DNA from 3 places in the Bacillus sp. AK128 genome. Region 1 is predicted to be linked to each of the others. Evidence: a T-box and tRNA genes for the amino acid it is inferred to sense, from the RefSeq annotation. Region 1 holds a T-box; the other regions hold tRNA genes.
What was found. The T-box of region 1 lies ahead of ileS (isoleucine--tRNA ligase). A T-box ahead of a tRNA ligase gene usually reads a tRNA of that ligase, here a tRNA-Ile.
Positions count from the first base shown of each region.

Region 2: it encodes a tRNA-Ile, which carries the amino acid that the T-box ahead of ileS (isoleucine--tRNA ligase) is inferred to sense. The anticodon was not compared.
Region 3: it encodes a tRNA-Ile, which carries the amino acid that the T-box ahead of ileS (isoleucine--tRNA ligase) is inferred to sense. The anticodon was not compared.

Region 1 is NZ_CP096379.1:2,921,232-2,927,578, forward strand. Features, by position in the region: gene ileS (isoleucine--tRNA ligase) at 1-2,017, opposite strand, end outside; T-box leader at 2,191-2,439, opposite strand; gene M1D60_RS14595 (DivIVA domain-containing protein) at 2,503-3,012, opposite strand; gene M1D60_RS14600 (YlmH family RNA-binding protein) at 3,102-3,875, opposite strand; gene M1D60_RS14605 (YggT family protein) at 4,010-4,279, opposite strand; gene M1D60_RS14610 (cell division protein SepF) at 4,281-4,730, opposite strand; gene M1D60_RS14615 (YggS family pyridoxal phosphate-dependent enzyme) at 4,795-5,463, opposite strand; gene pgeF (peptidoglycan editing factor PgeF) at 5,471-6,292, opposite strand.
Region 2 is NZ_CP096379.1:2,696,489-2,702,835, reverse strand. Features, by position in the region: tRNA gene M1D60_RS13515 (tRNA-Lys) at 45-120, shown strand; tRNA gene M1D60_RS13510 (tRNA-Leu) at 129-213, shown strand; tRNA gene M1D60_RS13505 (tRNA-Gly) at 248-322, shown strand; tRNA gene M1D60_RS13500 (tRNA-Leu) at 337-425, shown strand; tRNA gene M1D60_RS13495 (tRNA-Arg) at 457-533, shown strand; tRNA gene M1D60_RS13490 (tRNA-Pro) at 542-618, shown strand; tRNA gene M1D60_RS13485 (tRNA-Ala) at 635-710, shown strand; tRNA gene M1D60_RS13480 (tRNA-Met) at 761-834, shown strand; tRNA gene M1D60_RS13475 (tRNA-Ile) at 854-927, shown strand; tRNA gene M1D60_RS13470 (tRNA-Ser) at 936-1,028, shown strand; tRNA gene M1D60_RS13465 (tRNA-Met) at 1,191-1,267, shown strand; tRNA gene M1D60_RS13460 (tRNA-Asp) at 1,567-1,642, shown strand; tRNA gene M1D60_RS13455 (tRNA-Phe) at 1,668-1,743, shown strand; tRNA gene M1D60_RS13450 (tRNA-Thr) at 1,920-1,995, shown strand; tRNA gene M1D60_RS13445 (tRNA-Tyr) at 2,029-2,113, shown strand; tRNA gene M1D60_RS13440 (tRNA-Trp) at 2,208-2,281, shown strand; tRNA gene M1D60_RS13435 (tRNA-His) at 2,294-2,369, shown strand; tRNA gene M1D60_RS13430 (tRNA-Gln) at 2,389-2,463, shown strand; tRNA gene M1D60_RS13425 (tRNA-Gly) at 2,467-2,537, shown strand; tRNA gene M1D60_RS13420 (tRNA-Ile) at 2,558-2,631, shown strand; tRNA gene M1D60_RS13415 (tRNA-Asn) at 2,718-2,792, shown strand; tRNA gene M1D60_RS13410 (tRNA-Ser) at 2,799-2,889, shown strand; tRNA gene M1D60_RS13405 (tRNA-Glu) at 2,906-2,977, shown strand; gene sspO (small acid-soluble spore protein O) at 3,136-3,285, opposite strand; gene acnA (aconitate hydratase AcnA) at 3,528-6,242, shown strand.
Region 3 is NZ_CP096379.1:821,713-828,059, forward strand. Features, by position in the region: rRNA gene M1D60_RS03760 (23S ribosomal RNA) at 1-2,346, shown strand, start outside; rRNA gene rrf (5S ribosomal RNA) at 2,472-2,587, shown strand; tRNA gene M1D60_RS03770 (tRNA-Val) at 2,600-2,675, shown strand; tRNA gene M1D60_RS03775 (tRNA-Thr) at 2,739-2,814, shown strand; tRNA gene M1D60_RS03780 (tRNA-Lys) at 2,823-2,898, shown strand; tRNA gene M1D60_RS03785 (tRNA-Leu) at 2,907-2,991, shown strand; tRNA gene M1D60_RS03790 (tRNA-Gly) at 3,026-3,100, shown strand; tRNA gene M1D60_RS03795 (tRNA-Leu) at 3,115-3,203, shown strand; tRNA gene M1D60_RS03800 (tRNA-Arg) at 3,230-3,306, shown strand; tRNA gene M1D60_RS03805 (tRNA-Pro) at 3,317-3,393, shown strand; tRNA gene M1D60_RS03810 (tRNA-Ala) at 3,410-3,485, shown strand; tRNA gene M1D60_RS03815 (tRNA-Met) at 3,529-3,602, shown strand; tRNA gene M1D60_RS03820 (tRNA-Ile) at 3,624-3,700, shown strand; tRNA gene M1D60_RS03825 (tRNA-Ser) at 3,713-3,805, shown strand; tRNA gene M1D60_RS03830 (tRNA-Met) at 4,001-4,077, shown strand; tRNA gene M1D60_RS03835 (tRNA-Asp) at 4,081-4,156, shown strand; tRNA gene M1D60_RS03840 (tRNA-Phe) at 4,182-4,257, shown strand; tRNA gene M1D60_RS03845 (tRNA-Thr) at 4,435-4,510, shown strand; tRNA gene M1D60_RS03850 (tRNA-Tyr) at 4,543-4,627, shown strand; tRNA gene M1D60_RS03855 (tRNA-His) at 4,662-4,737, shown strand; tRNA gene M1D60_RS03860 (tRNA-Gln) at 4,759-4,833, shown strand; tRNA gene M1D60_RS03865 (tRNA-Gly) at 4,838-4,911, shown strand; tRNA gene M1D60_RS03870 (tRNA-Ile) at 4,930-5,006, shown strand; tRNA gene M1D60_RS03875 (tRNA-Asn) at 5,082-5,156, shown strand; tRNA gene M1D60_RS03880 (tRNA-Ser) at 5,163-5,253, shown strand; tRNA gene M1D60_RS03885 (tRNA-Glu) at 5,271-5,342, shown strand; gene M1D60_RS03890 (glucose-1-phosphate adenylyltransferase) at 5,794-6,347, shown strand, end outside.

The DNA.
Region 1 (6,347 bases):
GGCTCTCAAAAGGTACGGCGTTTGTTTGATGATTATAATCTGCAAGGTTACCTAAAAGGAATCTAAAGGTATTTCTAATTTTACGGTACACCTCAGATACTTGCTTGAAGCCATTATCAGAAACGCGCACATCTGATTGGAAATCAACAGATGCTACCCAAAGGCGTAAGATATCTGCACCAAATTGGTTGATAACTTTACTTGGTAAGATTACATTTCCAATTGATTTACTCATTTTTCTACCCTGTTCATCCAAAGTAAAACCATGACTAAGGACTGCTTTGTAAGGAGCCTTACCAGTAACAGCAACACTTGTTGACAGGGAAGAGTTAAACCAACCACGATATTGATCAGAACCTTCTAAATATAAATCAGCTGGTCGTTGTAAATCATCTCTTTCTAATAGGACCGATTGATGAGACGAACCAGAATCAAACCAAACATCCATAATGTCAGTTTCTTTAGTAAACGTACCATTTGGACTTGATTCATGTGTAAATCCTTCAGGAAGAAGATCCTTTGCTTCGCGTTCGAACCAGATATTTGATCCATGCTGTCTGAATAAACCTGATACATGCTCGATTGTTTCATCGGTGATAATTGGCTCACCATTCTCACCATAAAACACTGGAATTGGTACGCCCCAAACACGTTGACGGGAAATACACCAATCTCCTCTGTCACGAACCATGTTAAACAGTCTTGTTTCACCCCAAGCCGGAACCCACTGCGTCTCTTGAATAGCAGCTAATAAATCCTGACGAATATCGGCAATCGAGGCAAACCATTGAGCTGTCGCACGGAAAATAGTTGGTTTCTTTGTACGCCAGTCATGTGGATAAGAGTGAGTAATAAAGCTTAGCTTTAATAACGCTCCTACCTCTTGAAGCTTTTCAGTGATCTGCTTGTTTGCTTCATCATAGAACAAACCTTCAAATCCTGGTGCCTCAGCTGTCATATATCCTTTTTCATCAACAGGGCACAAAACATCTAAACCATATTGCTTTCCTACGATAAAGTCTTCTTCCCCATGTCCTGGTGCAGTGTGAACACAACCTGTACCTGAATCTGTTGTAACATGCTCGCCTACCATTACTAATGAATCACGATCATAAATTGGGTGCTTGGCAACAACCTTGTCTAACTCTTTACCTTTTACAGTTTTAACAACCTCAGGTTGCTCCCATTCAAGAACTTTTGTTACCTCTTCTAAAAGAGCAGAAGCAATCACAAACTTTTCATCGTTTACTTTTACGACACTGTATTCTAAGTCCGGATGTAAGGAAATCCCAAGGTTAGCCGGAATTGTCCAAGGTGTTGTTGTCCAGATGATGATTTTCTCATCTCCATCTAGAATGCCTTTACCATCTCTAACATCAAATGCTACATAAATAGATGCAGAGCGCTTATCTTGATACTCAATTTCAGCCTCTGCTAACGCTGACTCACTTGAAGGAGACCAATAAACAGGCTTTAGACCTTTATAGATATAACCCTTTTTGGCCATCTCTCCGAATACTTTGATTTGCTGAGCTTCATATTCTGGCTTTAAAGTAATATAAGGATTAAACCAATCTCCGCGTACTCCTAGTCGCATAAATTGCTGCCTTTGACTATCAATTTGTTCATAAGCATACTCTTCACAAAGCTTTCTAAACTCAGAGACACTCATTTCCTTACGGTTCACTTTTTTATTTTTAGTTAATGCCGTTTCAATAGGAAGACCATGTGTGTCCCAACCTGGCACATAAGGTGCGCTGAAGCCAGTCATCGACTTGTAACGTATAATAAAGTCCTTTAATACTTTGTTTAAAGCATGCCCCATATGAAGGTCACCGTTCGCATAAGGAGGGCCATCATGAAGAACATATAATGGACGACCTGAAGCTTTTTCTTGTACTTTTTCATAAATATTCATTTCTGTCCATTTAGCTTGGACCTCTGGTTCACGATTAGGAAGATTTCCTCTCATCGGAAACTCTGTTTTAGGCATGAGTAATGTATCTTTGTATTCCATTCTATTTCCTCCAGTTTTTATTAGTTTCATCATTTCCATAATTAAGGGATGTTAAAAGAGAAAGGTTAAAAATGCCTAGAAATAATAGGAACTTCGTTTCAGGCGTCTACATCCAATGAGATTTAAACATAACCCATATTTTGTAAATAAACGCAAAAAAGACCTTCTATCCCAAAAGGGACGAGAAGATCTCGCGGTACCACCCTTATAGACTAAGTTAGCTCATAATTTCAAAGCTAAGCATTAATAAAAAGTCCACTCTAGCATCCGTAACGAGAATGATTCGCCATGGCCTACTTATGCTTGTTCGGCATGGAACTCCAGGGTGATCTTCATTCCTTCTTCCTGTATCGAGCTTCCACCACCCTCGACTCGCTAAAACAGCTCCATGAAGAAATTACTGTCCCTATCATAGTTAGATTGTCTATTTAATCAGACATTGTTTGTTAATGAATTATATGTAATAATCTTGAATTCGTCAAGACTTATTCGTCTGAATCCATATCAACACTTGGTGCTTTAATTTCTTTATTTAATTCCATTAGATGATCCCAATCATCATTTTCAATCAATTCTAACTGGGCTTGGATCAGCATTCTGAATCTTGTACGGAATACCTTTGATTGTTTCTTCAATTCATCAATTTCAATCGTAACTTTTCTAGCCTTTACAAGTGACTCGTTAATGATACGGTCAGCATTTTTCTCTGCTTCTTTTACAATTAGCTTTGCTTCCTTAGACGCATTTCTTTTCACTTCTTCAGCCGTTTCTTGGGCAATTAGAATAGACTTGTTTAGGGTTTCTTCTATGTTTGAAAAATGACCTACTCTTTCTTTAAGCTCAATTACCTTTTCTTCTAACTCTTTCTTTTCGCGAATCACAAGCTCATAATCCTTAATCACTTGATCCAAAAATTCGTTAACCTCATCTTCGTCATATCCACGAAACCCTCTAGAAAATTCTTTGTTATGAATATCCAATGGTGTTAAAGGCACGTTGGCCACCTCCACGTTCTCATTTATACAATTTCTTTCTTATTTCGACAATTTTGCCACTATTTCCTTCTATTCTAACAAACTTTTTGTTATTTGGCTTTACCAATTTTAATTCGAACCTTATCTCTTTTTGTTTTTCCTTCAATAGCAGTAATTTTACATCTTCCGTGCCCTCTTACAGAAAGGATATCTCCTTCCCTACATTCAAACGATGTTTCTTCAACCTGCTTGAAGTTTACCTTTACAACACCACCCTTTATCAAAGGGGTAGCTTTAGATCTTGATAAATTGTAAGCCTCGGCAACTAATACATCTAAGCGCATGGATGAAACGGTACAGAATTCTTCTTTCCATTCTTCCTTAATTTGAAGGATTTTGTCTAGTTCAATCTCTCTAAGACTTACCTTCGCACGACCAATAGACTGTAAATTCATTCTAAGAAAATCAGAAATCTCGTTAGCCACAATGATTTGAACCCGTTCACCTTCAGACAAAATATCTCCGTACTTAGCACGCTTTAATCCCATTGACATAAGTGAACCTAAAACCTGTGGATGCTCAATAGAGACAAACTTATGTGGATAATCTACTTCAAAAAGCTTAAGCTGAAAGTCAGTTTCGGTAGGCTCATAGTAATCAGGGTATAGCAGTGCACGCTGACGTTCTGAATGAAGAGAACCTCCAAAAAATTGAACAAGTACATCTTGATTATGACCTATCACATTTTTTACAATGAGCTGTTCTCTAGGATCTAAAAAATCTAATAATTTCGGGCTATAAGTTGAAGTTACCGTTTCTTTCCATTCAAATACTTGATCTATAAAAGCATGCTCTTCAGCGCGAAAATGCTGGTATATCGTCATACACTTTGCTCCTATTCTTGTTATTAATCAGTTATTAAAATTGGTTCGAACAAACCAGTAACTATAAACACAAAGAAAGGGAATCTATTTAAAGATTCCCATCCTTCAAACTATTTTTATTATTTCAGGTAACATTAAATAAGACCTAAAAATTCAAATAACGAAACAAGTCCTCGACTAGCAAAGTTCAATAAAAAGATTGCTACAATCGGGGAAATATCGATCATTCCTAGTGGAGGAATAATACGTCTAAACGGTTCTAAATAAGGTTCACAAATTCTAGCAAGGAATTGTCCGAATCCGCTTTGTTTGGCATTTGGAAACCATGAAAGTAGGATATATATAATTAAGGCATAGGAATATATATTAAGAGCATACAACAAAATTTCTAATAATGTTTGCAAATTACCACCTCTTCTCTGACATGTCTTCTTCTTGAATGTAATCTGATATGCTACCAGTGACATCTACATTATCCGGTGTACACAAGAAGATGTTTGAGCCGATTTTTTGGATATCTCCACCTATAGCATATACTGTACCACTTAAAAAATCTACAATTCTAATAGCTTGATCATGGGAGATCCGTTGAAGGTTAATGACCACCGATCTCCTATTTTTTAAATGATCTGCAATCTCTTGCGCTTCTGAATAGGTTCTTGGTTCAAATAATATCATTTTGGAAGAATTTTTCTGAACACTTTGCAAGCTTACAACATTTTGTTTTGCTGGCGGTTGGTGTTTTGCTGACCTGGACACTACCATATCTTCTTCTGGGTCTGCCTGATCATGGTCATTGTAATCATATTCTTCATCTAAGGCGAAGAAGTTTTTAAATTTAGATTTCACACTCACGTTATGATCCTCCTAAATAGTATTCCATGATAAAACAATTCATCATAAATACTTGATATATTGATTATTCGAATAAGGAAGTACCAACTCTTATAAAAGTTGCACCTTCTTCTATCGCAATCTCAAAATCATTAGACATTCCCATCGACAACTCTCCACATTGAGCATAGTCTAGTTGTAATGCTTGTACATTATGTCTAAGCTCTCTTAACCTAACAAAACAATCTCTTATTATTAATTCATCATCAGTATTTGGCGCCATTGTCATAAGCCCTACAATCTGTATATTCTTATATTCGGCTAGTTGATTAATAAAGGGAATGACCTCTTCCGCTGATAACCCATGCTTAGACTCTTCACCTGAAGTATTTACTTGAACAAAACATTTGACAATATTCTCACACCGTTTATCCATTTCTTTTGCTAAAGAAATTCGGTCTAGTGAATGAATGTAGTCTACTTCATTTATTATATTTTTCACTTTTCGTGTTTGTAAGGACCCTATAAAGTGATAGGTTGGTTCAGTGCCTAATTCTTTTTTCTTCTCAAGTAAGCCTTCGTCTCTATTTTCACCAATATGTAATATACCTGCTTGCATTGCTTCATTAGCTTGTTCTAGTGTCACATATTTCGTAACAGCAATTAACTGGATCTCATCGGGGTTGCGATTTACTTTTAAACAAGCTTTATGTATCCGTTGTTGAATGGTAGCTAGATTCTCTTTAACAGTCAAAAGTTCTTCAGACCTCCTTATATCCGATAAAACTCATCATTCTTCCTGTCTTTCCAGAATCCCTTCGGTGAGAGAAAAACAATTGCTCCTCACAGGATGTACATCTCAAGGAAAGTTGGATTTTGTCTTCCAATACCCCTGCTTTTAATAGTAATAGCTTATTTAGATTGGATAAATCTAGTGAATATTGACCTTTTGAAATCTCTTTATATGGTAAGGGATCACCACTTGTAAGAGTTTTTTTCACCTCATGAATGACACGATCATCCACTATATAGCAGCATTGATGGATAGAAGGTCCAATCGCAACTTGGATTTCTTCAACTGCCACTCCCTCATCTTCAACCCAGCACTTTATCATTCTATTGGCTATTTCTTTCACTGTTCCCTTCCAACCGGCATGTGCCAGTCCAATCAACCCTTTTTCAGGTGCATGAAAATAGAGAGGCACACAATCAGCATAAACAGAGGTTATCAAAAGATTAGGTTCATTTGTATATACACCATCCGTATTCGGAATTCCTTCTTCATATGCGTATATACCTTTTCCTATGTCTGCTTTTGTTACCTTCTTAATATGATGGTCATGAACCTGCTCAGAACATACCCAGGCTGTTAAAGGAAATTGTAATATCTCTGAAAGCCTTTGTCTATTTTGTAAAACACTTTCCTTTAAATCATTGACATGTAAACCTAAATTAAACGTAGAAAATGGTTTATTACTGTAACCCCCATTTTTTGTTGTAAAGCCAACCGTTAAGTGAGGAAACTCTTTATGCCAATTTGGTATAGTTAAGAATTCATTTTGTACTAGTTGGAAAGGCTCCATTTTTAAGCCTCCTTTAGTAGGAATACTCAATTGTATAAAAGGAAATTATCCCTTC
Region 2 (6,347 bases), 220 kb from region 1:
CTTATGATGGAGATTTTAATTCTATAGCTGGCACCATTATATGAGAGCCATTAGCTCAGTCGGTAGAGCATCTGACTTTTAATCAGAGGGTCGAAGGTTCGAGTCCTTCATGGCTCACCATTTTGTGCGCGGATGTGGCGGAATTGGCAGACGCACTAGACTTAGGATCTAGCGCCTTACGGCGTGGGGGTTCGACTCCCTTCATCCGCACCAAATGTAATTAAATAATTTATTGCAATACATTGTTGCGGAAGTAGTTCAGTGGTAGAACACCACCTTGCCAAGGTGGGGGTCGCGGGTTCGAATCCCGTCTTCCGCTCCAAGAGTTTATGTATTGCCGGGGTGGCGGAACTGGCAGACGCACAGGACTTAAAATCCTGCGGTAGGTGACTACCGTACCGGTTCGATTCCGGTCCTCGGCACCAAAGCTTTTGCAGAAGTAAATCAAATCTATTAGCGCCCGTAGCTCAATTGGATAGAGCGTTTGACTACGGATCAAAAGGTTAGGGGTTCGACTCCTCTCGGGCGCGCCAAATTTTAACGGGAAGTGGCTCAGCTTGGTAGAGCACCTGGTTTGGGACCAGGGGGTCGCAGGTTCAAATCCTGTCTTCCCGACCATTAAACACCATAATAAGGGGCCTTAGCTCAGCTGGGAGAGCGCCTGCCTTGCACGCAGGAGGTCAGCGGTTCGATCCCGCTAGGCTCCACCAAAGTGTTTTGTAAATGGATAAAAATACAAAACATTTAACAAATTTTTTATGGCGGTGTAGCTCAGCTGGCTAGAGCGTACGGTTCATACCCGTGAGGTCGTGGGTTCGACTCCCTCCGCCGCTATTAACCCAAAACTAAGAATGAACCTTTAGCTCAGTTGTTTAGAGCAGACGGCTCATAACCGTCCGGTAGTAGGTTCGAGTCCTACAAGGTCCATAAAATACGGAGGAATACCCAAGTCCGGCTGAAGGGATCGGTCTTGAAAACCGACAGGCGGGTCAAACCGCGCGGGGGTTCGAATCCCTCTTCCTCCGCCATATGTTTAATTAGAAACATTTAAAAAGTAGTTAATGAATAATTTTCATTGATTCAACATCAGAATACTGATTTTCCTTCTTGAATACATCATCTTGCAAAATTGGTATGGTCGTAATAGTAGACATGAAATGCATGTAGTAAAATTGAATTATTTATATTATCGCGGGGTGGAGCAGTCTGGTAGCTCGTCGGGCTCATAACCCGAAGGTCGTAGGTTCAAATCCTGCCCCCGCAACCAAATGGTCCCGTGGTGTAGCGACGAGCGATACTTCGATAAATAAACATCGAGTTGTCCCGCCGCATTAGCATCAATGAATTTTCTAGTAGAGGAAGGGACAGTTGTATCAGCACTAGCTGGATGCATTAATTTTAAATTGAGTTTCTGAAATGGTCCCGTGGTGTAGCGACGAGCGAAACTTCGATGAATAAACATCGAGTTGTCCCGACGCATGGGCATCAATGAATTTTCTAGTAGAGGAAGGGACAGTTGTATCAGCACTAGCTGGATGCATTAATTTTAAATTGAGTTTTTGAAATGGTCCCGTGGTGTAGCGGTTAACATGCCTGCCTGTCACGCAGGAGATCGCGGGTTCGATTCCCGTCGGGACCGCCATTATTGCAACTGAAATTAATTAAATGGCTCGGTAGCTCAGTCGGTAGAGCAAAGGACTGAAAATCCTTGTGTCGGCGGTTCGATTCCGTCCCGAGCCACCATTTTGCTTTTTTGCTGTTAGTATAGTATGCCGGCTTAGCTCAGTTGGTAGAGCACGTCGGAATTATCTCCTTAGCAATATCATCAGCGTACTAATCTAGATGCTTCTTGAGTTAGCTTCCTGAGATTGGGACGACAAATATTAGAAGTTTTATAGTTAGGGCTATTTTTTCAAAATGCCGGCTTAGCTCAGTTGGTAGAGCAACTGACTTGTAATCAGTAGGTCGTGGGTTCAAATCCTATAGCCGGCACCATCATTTTTATGATGAAAAAGTTATTCTGTAAGTGGAGGGGTAGCGAAGTGGCTAAACGCGGCGGACTGTAAATCCGCTCCCTCAGGGTTCGGCGGTTCGAATCCGTCCCCCTCCACCAAAGTTTTTTCGCGTCTGCGAAAATAACTTTCCTTATTTCGGGTGTTTAGAAAAAAACTATCCTTAGTAAAGTTACATCTCTATTAAATTTTTATAGGGGTATAGTTTAAAGGTAGAACGAAGGTCTCCAAAACCTTTGGTGTGGGTTCAATTCCTACTACCCCTGCCAAAAGTGATTATGGCGATCGTGGCGAAGTGGTTAACGCATCGGATTGTGGTTCCGACATTCGAGGGTTCGATTCCCTTCGGTCGCCCCATATTTTATTTTTAATTTTTTGGGCTATAGCCAAGCGGTAAGGCAACGGACTTTGACTCCGTCATGCGTTGGTTCGAATCCAGCTAGCCCAGCCATTTGCGGGTGTAGTTTAATGGTAAAACCTCAGCCTTCCAAGCTGATGTCGTGAGTTCGATTCTCATCACCCGCTTAATCTTTGTACTAATGAATGGGCCTATAGCTCAGTTGGTTAGAGCGCACGCCTGATAAGCGTGAGGTCGATGGTTCGAGTCCATTTAGGCCCATCAAAGTTTTTTCGCGTTAGCGAAAATAACTTACCTTATTATTTTGTATAAAGAATCTTGTTTGTATTTGTACATCATTCCACTATTCCACCATAGCTCAGCGGTAGAGCATTCGGCTGTTAACCGAAGGGTCGTAGGTTCGAATCCTACTGGTGGAGCCATATTTTGGGGAAGTACTCAAGTGGCTGAAGAGGCGCCCCTGCTAAGGGTGTAGGTCGTTAACGCGGCGCGAGGGTTCAAATCCCTCCTTCTCCGCCAGTCTCATATTCATATCGGCCCATTGGTCAAGCGGTTAAGACACCGCCCTTTCACGGCGGTAACACGGGTTCGAATCCCGTATGGGTCATCAAATCTAACACTGCAGCAATTCGCAGTGTTTTTTATATGTATCCAGTAAAAGGTATGATCTAAAAATAGGAGTCATCTACATACTATAATTGTTTATTAATTTCTCAAATAAAATAGAAAAAGGAGGCTATGCCCCTTCTTCCATAAATCGAAGCATTATTGATTTTTCTTTCGTTTTTTATTGTTTTGTCGTTGTTCAGCTGTTAATGGTTCATTCTGGAATTCTTCATTATATCCTGCACCTACTCCTTGAGCACTTGCTGCATTCATTCCTGGAATGACGTGATTTGCTTTACGCTTTGCCATCTACCTCACCTCCGTAGTTATATAATGAGTCATCTAGGAGAAAAATATGTTAGTAAAGAAAATTCAACAAGGAGAAATCACTTTTGGTTTTTTTTCAATAAGAAATCCTTATAACAAACCATAACTTTCTTTTTATTTACTTATGTATATACTTGTATTAAGATAAAAAGGTAGGTAGTAGAAGGATTGCTAAAATTGTTCAGTGAGCTTTCTGTTAATATGAATGAAAAGGGGGAGTACTCGTGGCTACAAACGATGTATTCAAATCACGTTCATCCTTTGAGGTGAATGGAAAGAAGTACAATTATTATAATTTAAAAGCCCTTGAAGAAGCAGGGATTGGAAATGTGTCCCGCTTACCTTACTCAATCAAAGTTTTATTAGAATCAGTTTTACGTCAGTATGACGGCCGTGTGATTACAAAAGAACACGTTGAAAACTTAGCAAAATGGGGAACGGATGAACTGAAGGAAGTAGACGTACCGTTTAAACCTTCACGTGTCATTCTTCAGGACTTTACAGGGGTTCCTGCTGTAGTTGACTTAGCATCATTAAGAAAAGCAATGGCTGATTTAGGTGGAGACCCTCAAAAAATTAACCCAGAAAAGCCAGTGGATCTTGTAATTGACCACTCTGTTCAGGTTGACAGAGCTGGGACAGCAGATGCATTAGCTTTCAATATGGATCTTGAGTTTGAACGTAACGCAGAGCGTTATAATTTCTTAAGCTGGGCAACAAAAGCATTTGATAACTATCGTGCTGTTCCTCCTGCAACAGGAATTGTTCACCAAGTAAACTTAGAATACTTAGCAAACGTTGTTCATGCTGTAGAAGGTGAAAATGGTGAATTTGAAGCGTTCCCAGATTCTTTAGTTGGTACTGATTCACATACTACAATGATTAACGGCATTGGAGTTTTAGGTTGGGGTGTAGGTGGTATTGAAGCGGAAGCTGGAATGCTAGGACAACCTTCTTATTTCCCTGTACCAGAGGTAATTGGAGTTAAGCTTGTAGGAGACCTTCCAAATGGTACTACAGCAACTGACTTAGCTTTAAAGGTTACTCAAGTACTTCGTGCTAAAGGTGTAGTTAATAAATTCGTTGAATTCTTTGGTCCTGGTGTTGCTAAACTACCACTTGCAGACCGTGCTACGATTGCCAATATGGCACCTGAATACGGAGCTACCTGTGGTTTCTTCCCAGTTGACGATGAAGCACTTTCATACTTACGTCTAACTGGTCGTGATGAACAGTTAATTAGTGTAGTAGAACAATATTCTAAAGAGAATGGTTTATTCTTTACTCCTGATGCAGAAGAGCCTGTATTTACAAATGTTGTTGAAATCAATCTTTCTGAAATAGAAGCTAATCTTTCAGGTCCTAAGCGTCCTCAAGATTTAATTCCACTTTCAATGATGAAAGAGTCATTCAACAAGGCTCTAACAGCTCCTGCTGGTAACCAAGGGTTTGGTTTAAAGCCAACTGACCTAACTAAGGAAGTTACGGTTAAGTTCAACAATGGTGATGAAACAACTATGAAAACAGGTGCTGTTGCGATTGCAGCGATTACTAGCTGTACAAACACATCTAACCCATATGTATTGATTGCTTCTGGACTTGTAGCGAAGAAGGCAGTTGAAAAAGGGTTAGAGGTACCGAAGTACGTTAAGACCTCTTTAGCTCCTGGTTCAAAGGTGGTAACAGGGTACCTAGAGAACTCTGGTTTATTACCTTACCTAGAGAAATTAGGATTTAATACAGTAGGGTATGGCTGTACAACATGTATCGGTAACTCAGGTCCTTTAGCAGATGAAATCGAGAAGGCAGTCGCTGAGAATGATTTACTGGTTACATCTGTATTATCTGGTAACCGTAACTTTGAAGGCCGTATTCACCCGCTAGTAAAAGGAAACTATCTTGCATCACCACCATTAGTAGTGGCATATGCACTTGCAGGTACAGTAGATGTTGACCTTCAAAGTGATGTGATTGGTAAAGATAAGGATGGGAACGACGTATTCTTTAAAGACATCTGGCCAACTACTGAAGAAATTAATGCATTGGTTAAGGATACTGTTACGCCTGACTTATTCCGTAAAGAATACGAAACGGTATTTGATGATAACGCTCGTTGGAATGAGATTGAGACAACTGAAGATGCATTATATCAATGGGATGATGATTCAACATATATTCAAAATCCTCCATTCTTTGAAGGATTATCTCCAGAGCCAGGGATCGTTGAACCACTTAAGGGCTTACGTGTAGTAGGTAAGTTTGGTGACTCAGTAACAACTGACCATATTTCACCAGCTGGAGCAATTGGTAAGGATACACCAGCAGGCCGATACCTACAAGAGAAAGGTGTATCACCACGTGACTTTAACTCTTACGGATCACGTCGTGGTAATGACCGTATCATGACTAGAGGTACGTTTGCTAATATTCGTATTAAGAATCAAGTTGCTCCTGGTACTGAAGGTGGATATACCACTTACTGGCCTACAAATGAAGTAATGTCTATCTATGATGCTTGTATGAAATATAAGCAAGATGGAGTAGGACTTGTTGTACTTGCTGGTAATGACTACGGTATGGGTTCATCTCGTGACTGGGCAGCAAAAGGAACAAATCTACTTGGTATTAAAACAGTAATCGCTGAGAGCTTTGAGCGTATTCACCGTAGTAACCTAGTATTCATGGGTGTTCTTCCTCTTCAATTTAAGCAGGGTGAAAATGCAGAGGTACTTGGTTTAACTGGTAAAGAAACAATTGAAGTTCAAATCGATGAGAGCGTGAAACCACGTGATACGGCAAAAGTTACTGCAACTGACGAAGCAGGTAACAAGAAAGAGTTCGAAGTTCTTGTTCGTTTCGATAGTGATGTAGAAGTTGATTACTACCGTCATGGTGGAATTCTACAAATGGTATTACGTGATAAGTTAAAAGAAAATTAATGAATGGAGAGAGCTACGATCATGTAGCTCTCTTTTTTTTTTGAAAGCTGTGTTAAATTATAGTGTCGAGTTTTAGCAGAGTTGATTGAAGTGGAAGGACGCGAG
Region 3 (6,347 bases), 2.1 Mb from region 1:
GTCAGAGCCCGTTAACGGGTGATGGCGTGCCTTTTGTAGAATGAACCGGCGAGTTACGATCCCGTGCAAGGTTAAGTTGAGAAGACGGAGCCGCAGCGAAAGCGAGTCTGAATAGGGCGATTGAGTACGTGGTCGTAGACCCGAAACCAGGTGATCTACCCATGTCCAGGGTGAAGTTCAGGTAACACTGAATGGAGGCCCGAACCCACGCACGTTGAAAAGTGCGGGGATGAGGTGTGGGTAGCGGAGAAATTCCAATCGAACCTGGAGATAGCTGGTTCTCTCCGAAATAGCTTTAGGGCTAGCCTCGAGTTTGAGAGTCTTGGAGGTAGAGCACTGATTGGACTAGGGGCCCTCATCGGGTTACCGAATTCAGTCAAACTCCGAATGCCAAAGACTTATACTCGGGAGTCAGACTGCGAGTGATAAGATCCGTAGTCGAAAGGGAAACAGCCCAGACCACCAGCTAAGGTCCCAAAGTATACGTTAAGTGGAAAAGGATGTGGAGTTGCCCAGACAACCAGGATGTTGGCTTAGAAGCAGCCACCATTTAAAGAGTGCGTAATAGCTCACTGGTCGAGTGACTCTGCGCCGAAAATGTACCGGGGCTAAACGTATCACCGAAGCTGTGGAATGTCTAACGACATTGGTAGGAGAGCGTTCTAAGGGCGTTGAAGCTAGACCGTAAGGACTGGTGGAGCGCTTAGAAGTGAGAATGCCGGTATGAGTAGCGAAAGACAAGTGAGAATCTTGTCCACCGAATGCCTAAGGTTTCCTGAGGAAGGCTCGTCCGCTCAGGGTTAGTCAGGACCTAAGCCGAGGCCGAAAGGCGTAGGCGATGGACAACAGGTTGATATTCCTGTACCACCTCCTCACCGTTTGAGCAATGGGGGGACGCAGGAGGATAGAGAATCGCGCGATTGGAAGTGCGCGTCCAAGCAGTTAGGCTGGTAAGTAGGCAAATCCGCTTACCATAAGGCTGAGCTGTGATGGCGAGGGAAATATAGTACCGAAGTTCTTGATTCCACACTGCCAAGAAAAGCCTCTAGCGAGGTGAGAGGTGCCTGTACCGCAAACCGACACAGGTAGGCGAGGAGAGAATCCTAAGGTGATCGAGAGAACTCTCGTTAAGGAACTCGGCAAAATGACCCCGTAACTTCGGGAGAAGGGGTGCTCTGGTAGGGTGAAAGCCCGAGAGAGCCGCAGTGAAAAGGCCCAAGCGACTGTTTAGCAAAAACACAGGTCTCTGCGAAGCCGCAAGGCGAAGTATAGGGGCTGACACCTGCCCGGTGCTGGAAGGTTAAGAGGAGAGGTTAGCGCAAGCGAAGCTTTGAATTGAAGCCCCAGTAAACGGCGGCCGTAACTATAACGGTCCTAAGGTAGCGAAATTCCTTGTCAGGTAAGTTCTGACCCGCACGAAAGGTGTAACGATTTGGGCACTGTCTCAACGAGAGACTCGGTGAAATTATAGTACCTGTGAAGATGCAGGTTACCCGCGACAGGACGGAAAGACCCCGTGGAGCTTTACTGTAGCCTGATATTGAATTTTGGTACAGCTTGTACAGGATAGGTAGGAGCCTGAGAAGCCGGAGCGCCAGCTTCGGTGGAGGCGTCGGTGGGATACTACCCTGGCTGTATTGAAATTCTAACCCACAGCTCTGATCGAGCTGGGAGACAGTGTCAGGTGGGCAGTTTGACTGGGGCGGTCGCCTCCTAAAATGTAACGGAGGCGCCCAAAGGTTCCCTCAGAATGGTTGGAAATCATTCGTAGAGTGTAAAGGCACAAGGGAGCTTGACTGCGAGACCTACAAGTCGAGCAGGGACGAAAGTCGGGCTTAGTGATCCGGTGGTTCCGCATGGAAGGGCCATCGCTCAACGGATAAAAGCTACCCCGGGGATAACAGGCTTATCTCCCCCAAGAGTCCACATCGACGGGGAGGTTTGGCACCTCGATGTCGGCTCATCGCATCCTGGGGCTGTAGTCGGTCCCAAGGGTTGGGCTGTTCGCCCATTAAAGCGGTACGCGAGCTGGGTTCAGAACGTCGTGAGACAGTTCGGTCCCTATCCGTCGTGGGCGTAGGAAATTTGAGAGGAGCTGTCCTTAGTACGAGAGGACCGGGATGGACACACCGCTGGTGTACCAGTTGTTCTGCCAAGGGCATCGCTGGGTAGCTATGTGTGGACGGGATAAGTGCTGAAAGCATCTAAGCATGAAGCCCCCCTCAAGATGAGATTTCCCATTCTTTGAAGTAAGACCCCTGAAAGACGATCAGGTTGATAGGTCTGAGGTGGAAGCGTGGCGACACGTGGAGCTGACAGATACTAATAGGTCGAGGACTTAACCATATTTAAATGACATTCTTGCATACGATATTATCTAGTTTTGAGGGAACAAAAATTTCCTCTTGTAATTTCTCATAAAATGAGTATAATTAAAAAGGTCGCTAATGTTTCTAGTGATCAAAATATAGTCTGGTAATTATGGCGAAGAGGCCACACCCGTTCCCATTCCGAACACGGAAGTTAAGCTCTTCAGCGCCGATGGTAGTTGGGGCATTGCCCCTGTGAGAGTAGGACGTTGCCAGGCTGTATCAAATTTGGAGGATTAGCTCAGCTGGGAGAGCACCTGCCTTACAAGCAGGGGGTCGGCGGTTCGATCCCGTCATCCTCCACCATAGATTTTTCACGTTAGTGAAAATATTTAATAAATAAAATGTTCTAACAATAAAACTTTATACGCCGGCTTAGCTCAGTTGGTAGAGCAACTGACTTGTAATCAGTAGGTCGTGGGTTCAAATCCTATAGCCGGCACCACTTAATTAGAGCCATTAGCTCAGTCGGTAGAGCATCTGACTTTTAATCAGAGGGTCGAAGGTTCGAGTCCTTCATGGCTCACCATTTTGTGCGCGGATGTGGCGGAATTGGCAGACGCACTAGACTTAGGATCTAGCGCCTTACGGCGTGGGGGTTCGACTCCCTTCATCCGCACCAAATTCAATTAAATAATCTATTGCAATACATTGTTGCGGAAGTAGTTCAGTGGTAGAACACCACCTTGCCAAGGTGGGGGTCGCGGGTTCGAATCCCGTCTTCCGCTCCAAGAGTTCATGTATTGCCGGGGTGGCGGAACTGGCAGACGCACAGGACTTAAAATCCTGCGGTAGGTGACTACCGTACCGGTTCGATTCCGGTCCTCGGCACCATAGTTTTTTTTGAAAAAACTATTTTAGCGCCCGTAGCTCAATTGGATAGAGCGTTTGACTACGGATCAAAAGGTTAGGGGTTCGACTCCTCTCGGGCGCGCCATATTCATGAACGGGAAGTGGCTCAGCTTGGTAGAGCACCTGGTTTGGGACCAGGGGGTCGCAGGTTCAAATCCTGTCTTCCCGACCATTAAAGATTAGACTATGGGGCCTTAGCTCAGCTGGGAGAGCGCCTGCCTTGCACGCAGGAGGTCAGCGGTTCGATCCCGCTAGGCTCCACCAAATTTTTTGCAATAGCAAAACATTCAATAATACTTTTTAATATGGCGGTGTAGCTCAGCTGGCTAGAGCGTACGGTTCATACCCGTGAGGTCGTGGGTTCGACTCCCTCCGCCGCTATTACCATTTAAAAGTATAATTGGACCTTTAGCTCAGCTGGTTAGAGCAGACGGCTCATAACCGTCCGGTCGTAGGTTCGAGTCCTACAAGGTCCACCATTGTAAACACACGGAGGAATACCCAAGTCCGGCTGAAGGGATCGGTCTTGAAAACCGACAGGCGGGTCAAACCGCGCGGGGGTTCGAATCCCTCTTCCTCCGCCATATTTTTATCTGGATATAAAAGTGATTTATAAAAGTGAAACATTTATATTATCGCCGGGTGGAGCACGTTGAATAATCTTCATCGATTCCACATCAGCATACCAATTTTCTTCTTGAACCATCATCTTGTAAAATTGGGATGGTCGTAATAGTAGACATGAAGTGCATTTAGTAAAATTGAATTATTTATATTATCGCGGGGTGGAGCAGTCTGGTAGCTCGTCGGGCTCATAACCCGAAGGTCGTAGGTTCAAATCCTGCCCCCGCAACCAAATGGTCCCGTGGTGTAGCGGTTAACATGCCTGCCTGTCACGCAGGAGATCGCGGGTTCGATTCCCGTCGGGACCGCCATTATTTTAACTAAAACTAAACAGATGGCTCGGTAGCTCAGTCGGTAGAGCAAAGGACTGAAAATCCTTGTGTCGGCGGTTCGATTCCGTCCCGAGCCACCATTTTTGTTTTTTTTTGTTGTAAGTATCGTATGCCGGCTTAGCTCAGTTGGTAGAGCACGTCGGAATAATCTTCTAAGAGATACTTCAGCGTACCAATCGAGTTGCTGCTTGAGTTAGCTTCCTGAGATTGGGACGACATGTACTATAAGAGCAAGAGTTAGAAATACTTTATAAAATGCCGGCTTAGCTCAGTTGGTAGAGCAACTGACTTGTAATCAGTAGGTCGTGGGTTCAAATCCTATAGCCGGCACCAGTTTTTTTCGAGAGAAAAATGTTTGTAATAGTGGAGGGGTAGCGAAGTGGCTAAACGCGGCGGACTGTAAATCCGCTCCCTCCGGGTTCGGCGGTTCGAATCCGTCCCCCTCCACCATAGTTTTATTAAAATAACATCATATAATTTTATGGCGATCGTGGCGAAGTGGTTAACGCATCGGATTGTGGTTCCGACATTCGAGGGTTCGATTCCCTTCGGTCGCCCCATATTTTATTAATTTTATTTTTTGGGCTATAGCCAAGCGGTAAGGCAACGGACTTTGACTCCGTCATGCGTTGGTTCGAATCCAGCTAGCCCAGCCATATTGCGGGTGTAGTTTAATGGTAAAACCTCAGCCTTCCAAGCTGATGTCGTGAGTTCGATTCTCATCACCCGCTCCAACAAGTTATTACTCATTTGGGCCTATAGCTCAGTTGGTTAGAGCGCACGCCTGATAAGCGTGAGGTCGATGGTTCGAGTCCATTTAGGCCCACCATAGTTTTTTCGCACTAGCGAAAATAACTCACCTTATAATGTTTTATAAAGTATCTCATCTTTATTTTTATATTATTCCACCATAGCTCAGCGGTAGAGCATTCGGCTGTTAACCGAAGGGTCGTAGGTTCGAATCCTACTGGTGGAGCCATATTTTGGGGAAGTACTCAAGTGGCTGAAGAGGCGCCCCTGCTAAGGGTGTAGGTCGTTAACGCGGCGCGAGGGTTCAAATCCCTCCTTCTCCGCCAGTCTTATATATTATATCGGCCCATTGGTCAAGCGGTTAAGACACCGCCCTTTCACGGCGGTAACACGGGTTCGAATCCCGTATGGGTCATCACAAAAAGCACTGCACTATGCAGTGTTTTTTTATTTTGTCTTCTTTATTGAACTCTTACTCATCATGAAGATAAATCGGTTCCTATACACTCTTCTAATACATTCCACTCACGTGAACTAATTCTTTACCTCGTATCTACCTAAACTACTAACTCTATTATTCATCATTTATGATCTATCTATACATCTACTCTCTATCATTCACCAAAATTTTATAGTATATCTTTTTATTTGCTAAACTATGTCTTATTCTGTCATACGAAAGATTAGACTCCTTTTCATTTTAGCAAGGAAAAAGCCAGAATTAATTGAATATTTAAGGAATGATGCTATTACTTTCATTTTAATTTTAGGTCATTATATCTACTAAATTTTTGTCATCTAAGCATCTCTCTTAGCATATTTAATATAATTACTATTTATTTTTGGGTGAGAGGAGATCTATGATTATGGTTCAACGAAATTGTGTAGCTATGCTACTAGCTGGAGGAAAAGGGAGTCGGCTACATTCTCTTACAGAAAGCTTAGCAAAACCCGCTGTTCCATTTGGTGGGAAGTATCGAATCATTGATTTTTCGCTTAGTAATTGTACAAATTCAGGAATTGATACAGTTGGTATTTTAACTCAGTATCAACCTCTCGTCTTAAATTCTTATATTGGTATTGGTAGTACATGGGATTTAGACAGGAAGCATGGAGGCGTTACGGTATTACCACCATATGTGGAATCAGATAGTATGAGATGGTATACAGGAACAGCAAGTGCTATATATCAAAACATGAATTACATTAGTCAGTATGATCCTAATTATGTACTCATTTTATCCGGAGACCATATTTATAAGATGGATTATGCTGAGATGCTCTCCTATCACATTGAGAAAGGTGCAGATGTGACTATTTCGGTTAAGGAAGTGGAGTGGGATGAAGCAAGTCGTTTTGGGATCATGAACACAAGTGAGCATATGGATATTCTAGAATTTGAAGAAAAACCAATCTCTCC